2 regions of the Lacinutrix gracilariae genome follow, and region 1 is predicted to be linked to the other one. Evidence: riboswitches for the same ligand, from Rfam matches in the RefSeq annotation. Region 1 holds a riboswitch; the other holds the start of a gene.
The links. Region 1 has a riboswitch for S-adenosylmethionine ahead of ACFSSB_RS08765 (O-acetylhomoserine aminocarboxypropyltransferase/cysteine synthase family protein). Riboswitches for the same ligand answer to the same signal wherever they lie in the genome.
Positions count from the first base shown of each region.

Region 1 (6,807 bases):
ATGAATTACATTTGCAGCTTTTAATAATTGATCTTTTTTAACCACAAGGCTTACATTTTTACCAGTAAATGTATTGTTAAAAAGTAGTGGTGTAATTTGATTTTTAATAAGTGCATTAAAAGGTTTATGAAAATCGCTCAAGGCAAGACCAATAATAGAAATAACGGAAACATCATCTACCACGTCAATTTTATGTACGTCTTGCGAATAAAAATCATTTTCAAATTCTTGTTCTAAAGCAATTACTGCCTGTGTTGCTTTATCAGCATCAATAACCAAGCCTATTCCTCGTTCTGAAGAACCTTGCGAAATAATACTTACACTAATATTATAAAGACTCAAGGCTTTAAAAATTCTAGCATCTACACCTACTCTTCCCAACAAACCACGACCTTCTAAATTTATTAAAGCCACATTATCTAAAACAGATAAAGAAGTAGCTTGGTTGCTATCGTTTTTTGCAGTTATTAAAGTACCTTCATCTTCAAGGTTAAAAGTATTTAAAATACGAAGGTTTATATTTTTTTCTAATAACGGAATAATGGTTTTTGCATGTAAAATGGTTGCACCAAAATTAGCTAGCTCATTCGCTTCAGAAAAAGAGAGTTCTTTAATTTTTTTTGCATCAGGAACCAAATCTGGATTTGCCGTATAAATACCATTAACATGAGTATAGTTTTGAAGCTCTTCGGCATCTAAATAATTGGCTAAAAGAGCTGCAGAATAATTGCTTCCGTTTCTACCTAAAGTAGTAGTCTCATTTTTAAGATTAGAAGCGACAAAACCAGTAACTATATTAACGGTTGTACCATTATATTGTTTAAAATGAGTTAAAACATTTTCTTTAGAAACGGCATGAATAGGTTTTGAATTACTAAACGTTCCTTCGGTTTTAATTAGCGTTCTTGCATCTGTAGCATTTGCGTTTACCTTTTCTTTTTTAAGTAAGGCCGTAATTAATTTAGCCGATAAAATTTCGCCATAAGCCAATACTTGATTTTCTATTTTCTCACTATAATCTCCTAATAAAGCAACACCTTCAAAAAGGGTTTCTAGGGTTTTAAACTCTTCGGAAAAATCAATGGTTTTTAGAGGCTCTGTTTGGTATTTTTGAAAAGCTAAAAACGCTTCTTTATAGGCTTCTTTTTGAGATGCTTTTTTAAGAATTTCTTCTAACTCATTTGTAGCATTTCCTCTAGCGGAAACCACAACAGTTATACGTTCTTCTTTTTCTACCTTATCTTTTATAATAGAAATAGTATTGGTTAACCCTTCTTTATTTCCTAAAGATTTTCCGCCAAATTTTAATATTTTCATTTTTTTATTTTTCGAATTCGGATTAAAAATATCTTCAATGATTTTTTCTAATTGATCAAATTCTATTAAAAAAGCATCGTGTCCATGATCAGAATTAATTTCATGATACGTCACATTTGGATGTAATAATGCTAATTGTTTTTGTGTTTCTCTATTTTCTTCTGCAGTAAAAAACAAATCAGAATCTACACCTATAATGCTAATGTTTGCTTTTATATTTTTTAATACTGCATCATAATTTTCTCTGCCTTTGGTTACGTCTATGCTTCGTAATAATTGATTCATTAACTTATAGGCAGACAACTGAAAACGTTCTTGAAGCTTTTTACCATGATGCAGCAACCAACTTTCTACATTAAAAATTTCTAACTCGTTATTTCTACTTCGCTTAAAACGTTCTTTAAATGATTTTGGCGTTCTATAGCACAACATAGCATGCATTCTTGCATCGTGCACTGGATTGTTAGAATTCACTAAAAACTGTTCTTGTATTTGGCAATTTGCAATTAGCCAATCTGTAGATTTCCAATCGGTTGCAACTGCAATTAAATGCGCTGCAAGATTTGGAGAAAGCACTGCCATTTCCCAAGCAATTCCTCCTCCTAAAGAACCTCCTATTAGTGCAAAAACAGAACTTATTTTTAGTTTTTCTAATCCTACCAAAAATATTTTTGCTATGTCTCTTGCTACAAAATCTTTGTAGTTTTCAACAATAAAACCATCATAACCATTTCCAGGAATATTAAAAGCTAAAACAGTATATACCTTAGTATCTATAACTTTGTTATCGCCAATGACATCGTTCCACCAGCCATCTTCTCCTGCCACATTACTATTTCCTGTAAGCGCATGATTTACTAGCACAATAGGTGCTTGATGTAAAGGTTGCCCAAAAGTTTGATAGGATAATTTAATATCTTGAGAGACACCAGAAGCAAGTTTAAAACTTGGTATTTTTATGTAGTTTAACGTAGCCATTTATAGGTTTTTAATTGCTATACCTGCTTTGTAATTTATTAGCAAAGCAGGTATAACTAAAATATATTATGCTAAAATGGTTTCTTTAACCACTTTAAAAGCTTCTTTTAAATCTGCTTTTAAATCTTCTATATTTTCAATTCCTACAGACAAACGAATTAAATCTTTACTAACCCCTGTTGCCTCTTGTGCTGCATCATCTAATTGTTGATGCGTTGTACTTGCTGGGTGAATAATTAACGATTTGGTATCGCCAATATTAGCCAGTAATGAAAATATTTTTGTGGTATCTGCTATTTTTTTAGCCGATTCAAAACCTCCTTCAACACCAAAGGTAACTACGCCACTTTGTCCGTTTGGCAAATATTTATCGGCAAGTTTTTTATATTTACTAGATTGTAAACCAGGATAATTCACCCAATTCACTTCTGGCTGCGCTTCTAACCATGTTGCTAATTCTAATGCATTTTCACTGTGTTTTTGTATACGCAGTTCTAAAGTTTCTAAACCTTGAATAATTTGAAAGGCATTAAAAGGGCTTAATGCTCCACCATAATCTCTTAGTCCTTCGACTCTAATTTTTGCAATAAAAGCAGCAGCACCAATAGCTTCGCTATACACTAAACCATGATAACCAGGAGATGGTTCTGTAAATTCAGGAAATTTACCATTGGTCCAATCAAAAGTTCCTGCATCAATAATAACTCCACCAAGAGAGGTTCCGTTACCAGTAATATACTTGGTCAACGAGTGAATTACAATATTAGCACCATACTCTATTGGGTTTAACAAATAAGGTGTTGCTACTGTATTATCAACAATTAAAGGCACTTTATTTGCTTTAGACACCTCAGCAATTGCTTCAATATCTAAAACATCTAGTTTTGGGTTTCCTAAAGATTCTACAAAAAATGCTCTTGTATTTTCTTGGCTTGCTTTTTTAAAGTTTTCAACATCTGAAGGATCCACAAAAGTAGTTGTAATACCATGTCTTGGTAAGGTAACACTTAGTAAATTATAGGTTCCTCCATACAAACTACTAGAGGCAACAATATGATCACCTGCTTTTAAAAGAGTTAATAAAGTTGTTGAAATTGCTGCAGTTCCAGAAGCAGTTGCTACTGCTGCAATACCACCTTCTAAGGCAGCTAAACGTTGTTCTAGAATATCATTTGTAGGATTATTTAATCGTGTGTAAATAAACCCTGGAACCGAAAGATTAAATCTTCCTGCTGCATCATCAGAATCATCAAAAACATAAGATGAAGTTTGGTAAATAGGAACTGCTCTGGTTCCTGAAGTTTGACTAACGTCGTGTCCTGCGTGCAACGCTTTAGTTGCGAATTTTTGTGTACTCATTTTTCTAAATTTTGAATTAAAATAAATTAAACCAAAAGCCAAATAAGCCTCGTTAGAAGCGTACTTAATAGAAAAATGTTAAAAAGAAAATACCAATTACAGATGAGTAATTGGGTTTGAGTTATCTATCCAATACTTCGATTAATGAATCGAACATTAAGTAGAATTTAGCACCTTCATAGTAAATCTAAGGGTTGCTAAGGCTTCATAGAGTCTATCTCTCCACCTTTCTTGATAACATTTCAGTAAGTGTTTGAACTTTGTGAGCACAAATATTGCATTACAAAAATTTAATATCCAAATTTTTTAAGCTTTTTTTTTCATTCTTTTTTTTGAGGAAGGCTAAAAACTAGGTGTGCTCTGCTAAGTACTTGTCTTTAATAATCTGACCTACAGGCTTATTTTCAATTTTACTTTCTAGCCAAGAAATAATATCTAAATATAAAAACGCACGACGCTCATAAGGATGATCTTCATATTGTTTTAAAACCACCAACAGTTTTTTAAATTCCTTTTTAAGATCTTGCGGATAAATATCTTGCAAACCTCTAATAAATTTTATCATTTCTTTTTGCACCTCATGAAGCTCATTCATTTTAATTAAAAACTTATAAGTACTACGCAGTAAGGTTTCTAAATGATAATCTAAACCTGCCTCATAATGCGCAACCAGGTTTAAAACTCTAGAAAAACACAGTAAATCTTCACGCATAGAAAGCGTTTTATTAGAAATAATTTTATCTAAATATTTAATGCATTCTTTATTGTTTCCTGCTCCAAAATGCATACTAGCAAATTTGTAATAAAAAACCATTTTATGGTGTGCATCAATTTTATTACTATACGGAATTAATTCTTTTTCAATCTGAGGAATAAGCGCTAAACCTTCACTAAAACTACCATCAATAAAATATTGATTTATATTATGAAAGTTGGTATACAAAAAAACCAAGCTGGCAACGTTTTCATCTTTAGGAAAACCATCACTAGCAACTGTAACTTTAAACTCGTTTAATTTTTCAATAAACTTTGGCTTATTTCTAATAAAATAAATAGCCTCTAACAGGTAGTTATTTCCTTTTAAGAAAAAAACGGGATTTAAATTTATCATACTAGGATTTTGATAAAATAAATCTACCCACTTTGATGCATATTTATAACAATTTAAAAAATCTTGTAGTAAAAAACTATACCATAAATGCGCTTTATAAAACCATAATTTTTCACGAAAGCCTGTTTTTGTTAAATCAAATTTAGGAATTCTTTTATTAAAATATTCGGTTACTAAACGGCTTTCCTCTTCATTTTTAACATAACCAGTTTTTAAAATAATACTGTAAAGCTGTAACGATAGATTAGATAATTTACTTGCAATTAAATTTAAGGCACTAATTTCTTTTGCCTGTGTTGCCAGCTCATCTGCACGTGTACTAATACTTCTTGTTATGTATTGTGATTCTATTACTTTTTCAAGTTCTATAATTTCAAAAGCAGCATTTTTTTCTTCATTTACAATAGCCAGTTCTTTTGCTTTATCTAGTATTTTCAAACTTTGTTTATACAAGCCCTTATGGTATAAAATAGAAGCAAAATCTAATTGCTCTCTAATTTGAGAACGTATATTTTGGTGTGAAGGGTTTAGTTTTAAACTTACTAAAATCTGCTTGTACAAATGTGCTTTAACATTGGCTATTTGTTGTTTTTTAACAATGCCACTTTTTAATATTGCAGTTTCATCATACACTTGAGCCTTATCTAAAAGATTAAAAAGTTTTAAAAATTTAGAATCTGAGTTTACCCCAAGTCTGCCTACATACAATTTAAATTGTCTTTTTTCAGATTTAGTTAAAGACTTAACTAACAGAAATAAATTATCTTTTTGTTCTTTAGTTATCAATAGAATATTAATTTAACTTCTTGATTATCAATACTTTAAATTATGTTTATGCTTTTGAACATCGTAAAAGTAACTCAAAATCAAATAATAATACCTAATCAAAATATAAATTCGTTATACAATACAAAAATATTTTTTGATAAATGTCAAGTAACAATATACAAATCTTTGATACAACGCTTCGAGATGGAGAGCAAGTTCCTGGTTGCAAACTGAACACAGAGCAAAAGGTTATCATTGCAAAACAGCTAGATCAACTTGGAGTGGATGTTATAGAATCCGGATTTCCCGTCTCTAGTCCAGGCGACTTTAAATCTGTAGAAGAAATTTCTAAAATCGTAAAAAACGCTACTGTTTGTGGTTTAACCAGAGCCGTAGAAAACGATATAAAAGTTGCTGCCCAAGCGTTAAAAAAGGCTAAAAAAGCTAGAATACACACAGGAATTGGCACATCAGACTCGCACATTCTTCATAAATTCAAATCGAATAAAGAAGCGATAATTAAACGTGCTTATGAAGCCGTAAAATACGCCAAATCTTTTGTTGAAGATGTAGAGTTTTATGCAGAAGACGCAGGAAGAACAGACAATGAATATTTAGCAAGAGTTTGTGAAGCTGCTATAAAAGCTGGTGCAACGGTTTTAAATATTCCAGACACTACAGGATATTGCTTACCAAGTGAATATGGTGCAAAAATTAAATACCTAAAAGAAAATGTAAAAGGCATAGAAAAAGCGATTTTATCTTGCCATTGCCATAATGATTTAGGTTTAGCAACCGCTAACTCTATTGAAGGTGTAATTAATGGTGCTCGCCAAATTGAATGTACCATAAATGGTATTGGCGAACGTGCAGGAAACACCGCTTTAGAAGAGGTTGTCATGGTTTTAAAACAACATCCTTACTTAAATTTAGACACAAATATTAACACACAAATGCTATACGGAATAAGCCAATTGGTATCTGATAGCATGGGAATTTACACCCAACCTAACAAAGCTATTGTAGGCGCAAATGCTTTTGCACATAGCTCTGGAATACACCAAGATGGCGTTATTAAAAATCGTGAAACTTACGAAATTATAGACCCTAAAGATGTTGGTGTAACAGAATCTGCTATTGTACTAACCGCAAGAAGCGGTAGAGCTGCTTTAGCATACCGAGCAAAAAATGTAGGTTATGAGCTAACCAAACTTCAATTAGATGAAATTTACGCTAGCTTTTTAACTTTTGCAGATAAAAAGAAAGAAATTAAT
Region 1 is NZ_JBHULM010000011.1:355,137-361,943, forward strand. It holds gene thrA (bifunctional aspartate kinase/homoserine dehydrogenase I) at 1-2,295, opposite strand, end outside; gene ACFSSB_RS08765 (O-acetylhomoserine aminocarboxypropyltransferase/cysteine synthase family protein) at 2,362-3,654, opposite strand; SAM riboswitch class I at 3,773-3,895, opposite strand; gene ACFSSB_RS08770 (hypothetical protein) at 4,004-5,548, opposite strand; gene ACFSSB_RS08775 (2-isopropylmalate synthase) at 5,695-6,807, shown strand, end outside.

Region 2 (6,807 bases), on a different contig from region 1:
ATAGAAATGGTTGCTGTTAAACCTGGTTTTAGTTTTAAATCTTCATTATCTGCTTTAACAACTACTGTATAAGTAACTACATTTGAGGTTACTGTTGGGTCTAAACGTACTTGTGTTACCACTCCTTTAAAAGTTTCACCTATGTAAGCATCTACTGTAAATTCTACACGTTGTCCTTCTTTTACTTGTCCTATATCTGCTTCATCTACATCTGCTTCTACTTGCATTTCTTTTAAGTCTTGAGCAATAGTAAATAAGGTTGGTGTACTGTAACTTGCAGCTACTGTTTGTCCTTCTTCAATATCTTTAGATAATACCACTCCGTCAATTGGAGAGTAAATATTAGCATATCCTAAGTTGGTTCTTGCCGATTGCAAATCAGAATAACGCTGTGTTACTGTACCTTTTGCTGTTTGATAGTTATAGTTAGCATCATCAAAATCAGACTTACTAATCACCTGATTATCGTATAAGGTTTTCTGTCTGTCGTAGATAGTTTTTGTATAATCTCTCTGGCTTACCGCATTATCATAAGCAGCTTGTGCTTGTGTAAGCGATGCTTGTAAATTGGTTTTATCTAACTCTGCTATTAATTGACCTTCTTTAACTACAGTGTTATAATCTACGTACACTTTTTCTACAACTCCAGACACTTGCGTACCAACATCTACTTGATTTATAGGTTCTATGGTTCCTGTTGCAGTAACCATTGTAGTAACATTTGCTTTTTTAGCAGCAACTGTTTTTGGTTCTATTACTACAGCGTCATCGCCTTTAAAAAAGCTAAAACCAACAATAGCAATTACTATTAATATTATGGCGCTTATTATGATTTTCTTATTATTTTTCATGATTGTATGGTTTAAAGTTTAATGTCGTTTCCTTGGTAAAATTGTAATAATTGGTGGTATAAAATATTTAAGTATTTAGCTTGTAAATAATTTTGTTGTGCATTAGTAAACGTGTTTTGGCTTATTACTAAATCTGTAGTACTTAAAGCGCCTAATTCATATTTTTTCTGCGCTAGTTTATATGATTGTTCTGCTGCTATTTTAGAAGCTTCAGAAGCAATAACTTGTTCTTGTGCAGATAATGCGTTTTGATATGCTGTTTCTACTTTTTTATACACTTCTTTTTCTGTAGATTGCTTTTGTATTTCTGCTTTTTCAATATTTAGTTCAGCTGTTTTTACTGCTGCTTTTGTTTGGTTTCTATTGAAAATTGGAATACTTAAAGATAATCCTAATTTTTGATTAAAGTTTATATCAAACTGATCTGAAAACGTATTGTCATTAACACTAGTGAAACCTGAACCTACACTTCCTGTTAAGGATAATGTTGGTAAAAAAGCTCCTTTAGCAATATCTAATTCTTTTTCATTAGCAGCAATATTTAAATTACTAGCTTGTATTTCTGGAAGAATTCCTAAAGCTTTACTATAAACGGTTGCTTTATCCATTTCAAGATTTATTAAATCCATGTTTTCATCAATGCTTTCTACTTGCATATCATCCATTGGAGATAATTCTAACAATTGTTTTAGCTGAATAATATATTGTTGGTAATCATTTTTAGCTGCTATAACATTGTATTTGTTTGTAGCTGTTTGGCTTTGTGCTTCGGTATAATCACTTAAAGCGATTGTTCCTGCATCTAAACGAGCTTTAGCTCTTTCTTCTTCTGTTTCTGAAGCTAATAAATTGTTTTCCGCAATAGCGATATTTTCTTTACTATAAAGGGTTTGCAGATATACTTCTAGAATGTTTAAAACGATGTTATTTTTTTCTACTTCTTCTAAAAAAATACTCTGTTCTAACAATATTTTGTTTTGCTTAATTTCATTATTAAGTTGGTTTCCTTTAAACAAAGTCATTGAACTATTAATACCAACATTGGTACTATGAATTTGGTCTGTAACATAATCGCTAGTAATTGGGTCAATGGTATTACCACTAGAAAAATTTTGCGATGCACTACCAAATAAGTTAGGCAATCTAGATGATTTTGCTTTACTATAATCTACTTCTGCAATGCTTTTATTTAAAGTTGCATCTTTAACAGTAATATTATTTTCTAAAGCATAGCTAATGCAGTCTTCTAAAGACCACACTTTTGGTGTGTTGCTATCAGAAACCTCTTGAGCAAAAGATAACTGCATAAAGAATATGCTGGCAAGGATGAGATATAATTTCATTTTTTTGAGTGTTTTGATTTAACAATTCAAAGATGAAACTATATACTTACTTATTATAAAGCGATAGACGTTTGCGAGTATTGAATATACAAATGCCTTTATTTTATCGATGAGATTTTTATAAATTCTAAACCTTTTTCTATTTAAGTGTTAGTTCATTGTTTTTCACTTTAATACAGAACTTAAATATTTTATAAAAAATTAACATTTATTAAGAAATAGAACTGTTTTTATATATTACTTTTGCGCACTTAAATTAATTATCAAGAATCTCATAAAAAGGAGATAGCAACCTGCAATAACAAGCAAGGTGCTGAATAGATAAGCCAATTCATTGGAAAAAATGTTAACCCATACTTCTAATACGAATAGCTATTTCCTTTTTAAAATGAAAAAAAAAGACAAATGGCAAGTTCAAAAGCAATTACACCACAATTCTCTGCATTAATACCCTTATTTGTATTTGTATTTACCTTTTTAGGTGTAGGAATTTATCTTAACGACTTTTATGCTTTACCTGCACCAATAGCCGTTATTGTAGGTATAATAGTTGCGTTTTTAATGTTTAAACAAACTATAAATTCTAAAATAAACACCCTTTTAAAAGGATGTGGTGATGATAAAATATTAACCATGTGCTTGATCTATTTGTTAGCGGGAGCATTTGCAACCATAACTAAAACCACAGGAAGTGTAGATGCTATTGTAAATTTAGGATTAGACTTTATAGCAATACAGTATATTTATTTTGGTGTTTTTATAATTGCAGCTTTTTTATCGGTTTCTACAGGAACCTCTGTTGGTGCAATTGTAGCTTTAGCTCCTATTGTTATAGGTTTTGCAGAAAAAAGTAATGTAGATCCAGCTATTTTATGTGGTGCTTTATTAGGAGGTAGTATGTTTGGTGATAACTTATCTATTATATCAGACACCACTATTGCAGCAACACAATCTTTAGGTTGCAAAATGAGTGATAAATTTAAACAGAATATTAAAATAGCGCTTCCAGCAGCTTTGTTTACTATTGCTATTCTTGTTTTTCAAGGATTACAACTAGATTCTAATTTAGAAGACACTACTGTTTATACTTATTCTGTATTAAAAATAGCGCCTTATATTTTGGTTATTGCCTTATCTGTAATTGGTGTCAATGTATTTGTAACCTTACTTTTAGGTGTTATTTCTGGAGTGTTTTTAGGAATTGTATATGGAGATTTTACCTTAATAGAATCTACTAAAATAGCATACACAGGTTTTACAAATATGACAGAAATATTTCTTCTTTCATTGTTAACTGGTGGTTTAGCAGCTTTAGTATCTAGAAACGGAGGGATTGATTATTTTTTAATCAATATTAAAAAACTTATAAAAAATAAAAAATCAGCACAATTGGGTATTGCCTCTTTGGTTGGTACTATTAATATGGCAATTGCTAATAATACGGTTTCTATTATTATTGCAGGACCTATTGCAAAAACAATAAACGACGAGTATGAATTAGATAACAAAAACACTGCTTCTATTTTAGATATATTTGCTTGTATTGTTCAAGGTATTTTACCTTATGGCGCACAAGTATTAATGATTTTAAGTTTTTCTAATGGTAAAATAGATTATGTAGATCTTGTTTCTAATACCTGGTATTTACTACTACTGTTAATTTACACTTTATTATTTATAAGTTTTAAACCGTTTAGTTCAAAAAAAATAATTAAATCATAAGTAATACAACGGTTTTTATACATTCTTTTAATTTAATTATAATATTCTCATCTATAAATGAATAGGTTTCCTTAAGCCTTGTGTGAAAGTTATTTTTTAATTATTCCATTATCCTGTATTTAAGTTAACGTTATTTAAACGTTTATTTCATGATATACAGTTAATTAGTTTTATATTTATATATGAAAACTAAATTATTTTTTATAGGTTTATAGAAAAATAATATATTTTTATAACTTAACAAGACATTATTTTAAAAAGATACATGGTAAAAAAATATTTTGACAATCATAATATTTCTACTAAAACAAAAGTGCTTAATCTTTTATTTTATGTATCGTTTTTAGCTTCCATTTTAATTTGCATTACTTCAGAAAAAAAGCAGTTATTATGTACCATGCCTTTTCTTATTATAATATTATTATTAAAATATTTAAGTATTACAAAAAAGAAGGCAGATCCTTTGTATGTTGTGGCTTTAATAGCTGTTTTTATTTCAACCACTTTAAGTTTATTTTCTTTTAAAGAATACTTTGTTTGGGTTGCTTCTTTTACCTCTTTATACCTAATACTATGTAGCTTAACCCTTAGAAAATATTTAAATAAAGGTAAATTTAAATCTTTACTTCAAGGCTCTGTTATTGTAGGTATCATGTTAGTATTATATTTAATTTTAGCAGTTGTAGAACTCGTTATAAATTATATACCAGACAATAATCAGTTCTTTATATTTTTAGGAGCTTTTTGTTTATTTATTTTCTCTTTAACATTTGCTGTTATTTATATTAATGATAAATATGCCAACGGAACCATTTTATTAGCTTCAGGTATTTTTACTATTTTTCAAATAGCATTAGCTCCTATTAATGAGCTTTTTTTATTCACTAAAACCTTCACGCTTATCATTATTATTTGTCATATCATTTCCATTTTTCTTTTTATAAAGTTTATAACAGAAACAAATCCGAAGGAAAATAATGTAAATAATACATACCTGTAAAACTCCAGTACTTCTCTATTATAGTTTACCTAAATACCTTTGAATATAAATTTATGTTAAAAAAAGAATGAACATTCATTTTTTACTTACCTTTGTATTATAATTTTAGATAATGGCAAAACTTCAAAAAAGTATAGATAAAAGAAATGCGCTAGTTAAAGCAACCATTGAGTTAGTAAATAATAATGGTTTTCACGCTACGCCAATGAGTAAAATTGCAAAAATGGCAAATGTATCACCTGCTACCATTTATTTATATTTTGAAAACAAACAAGATTTAGTAAATCAAACATACATAGATGTAAAAGCAGAATACACCGAATATGCTTTTAAAAACTATGATGAAACCATGTCTGTAGAAGCTGGTTTTGAACGCATCTGGAAACGTATTGCAGACTTTAAACTTAAAGAATGTGAAAACGCTATGTTTTTGGCACAATGTGATAATACACCAATGATTGATGCACATAGCAGACAGGAAGGTATCAAACACCTACAACCACTACTCGACCTTTGGGAACGTGGTAGAAAAGAAGGTATAATTAAACCCTTGTCTGATTATTTATTATATGCCTATTCTATAAATCCGTTATCGTTTTTAATGATGATTCAAAAAAGAGGTGATATTCAATTAGATGAAAAACAATTAGAAGAAGCCTATCAATCTGCTTGGAGCAGTATAAAACAATGTAAATAAAATGAATAAATCTGCTATAATACTAGGCGCAACCGGTTTAACCGGAAGCATATTACTTCAAAAATTATTAGAAGATGATAGGTACCAAAGTATCAAATTGTTTTCTCGTTCTAAAATAGAAGGATTACCTAGTAAAGTCACGCAATATATTGGTGACCTTTTAAAACTTGAAGATTTTAAAGCCAAATTTATAGCAGACGAAGTGTATTGTTGTATAGGTACAACAGCAAAGAAAACACCTGACAAAACGCAATATAAAAAAATAGATTATGGTATTCCTGTTACAGCTGCAAAGCTAGCAAAGGCAAATAATATTGATACTTTTTTAGTGATTTCTGCAATGGGAGCCAATAAAAATAGTACAGTATTTTACAATAAAACAAAAGGGGAAATGGAACAAGATGTGTTACAATATAATATTAAAAATACCTTTATTTTAAGACCTTCTCTAATTGGTGGTAACCGTAAAGAAAGCCGAATATTAGAAAAAATAGCATTGGCTGTTTTTAAAATAATACAACCATTATTTATAGGAAAACTTAAACAATATAAAATTATAGAACCTAACGATATTGCACAAGCCATGCTACATTTAGCAAATAGTGCAAGTCATGCCGAAGTTATTTTAACTTCCAATGATATTAAACAAATTTCAAAAAAAAACTAAAAAAAATTACATGGAATTATTAGATAAATTAAACTGGAGATACGCTGCAAAAGCAATGAATGGCGAAAAAGTATCCGAAGAAAAAATAGAACGTATTCTTGAAGCTGCTCGCTTAGCTCCTACTTCAAGCGGATTACAACCTTTTGAAATTTTTGTTATAAAAAATCAAGATATAAAAGAACAAATTAAACCTGTAGCTTGGAACCAATCTGTAATTACAGACTGTTCGCATTTACTCGTTTTTGCTGCTTGGGATACCTATACAGCAGACAGAATTAATTATATGTTTGATTTAACCAATGATATTCGTGGTTTTAAAAACGAAGGTTGGGAAAACTATCGTCAAATGTTATTAAACGCATATCCTCAAAAAGATGCCGAAGAGAATTTTAACCATGCTGCAAAACAAGCGTATATTGCTTTTTCGCAAGCTATAGCTGCTGCTGCCTTTGAAGGTGTAGATGCAACACCTATTGAAGGTTTTGATCCTGCTGCTGTGGATCAAATTTTAGGATTACCAGAAAAAG
Region 2 is NZ_JBHULM010000007.1:248,353-255,159, forward strand. It holds gene ACFSSB_RS04005 (efflux RND transporter periplasmic adaptor subunit) at 1-851, opposite strand, end outside; gene ACFSSB_RS04010 (TolC family protein) at 863-2,194, opposite strand; SAM-I-IV-variant riboswitch at 2,450-2,548, shown strand; gene ACFSSB_RS04015 (Na+/H+ antiporter NhaC family protein) at 2,600-3,916, shown strand; gene ACFSSB_RS04020 (hypothetical protein) at 4,182-4,916, shown strand; gene ACFSSB_RS04025 (TetR/AcrR family transcriptional regulator) at 5,029-5,613, shown strand; gene ACFSSB_RS04030 (NAD(P)H-binding protein) at 5,615-6,280, shown strand; gene ACFSSB_RS04035 (nitroreductase family protein) at 6,291-6,807, shown strand, end outside.
Region 2: another riboswitch for S-adenosylmethionine. It lies ahead of ACFSSB_RS04015 (Na+/H+ antiporter NhaC family protein); the one in region 1 lies ahead of ACFSSB_RS08765 (O-acetylhomoserine aminocarboxypropyltransferase/cysteine synthase family protein).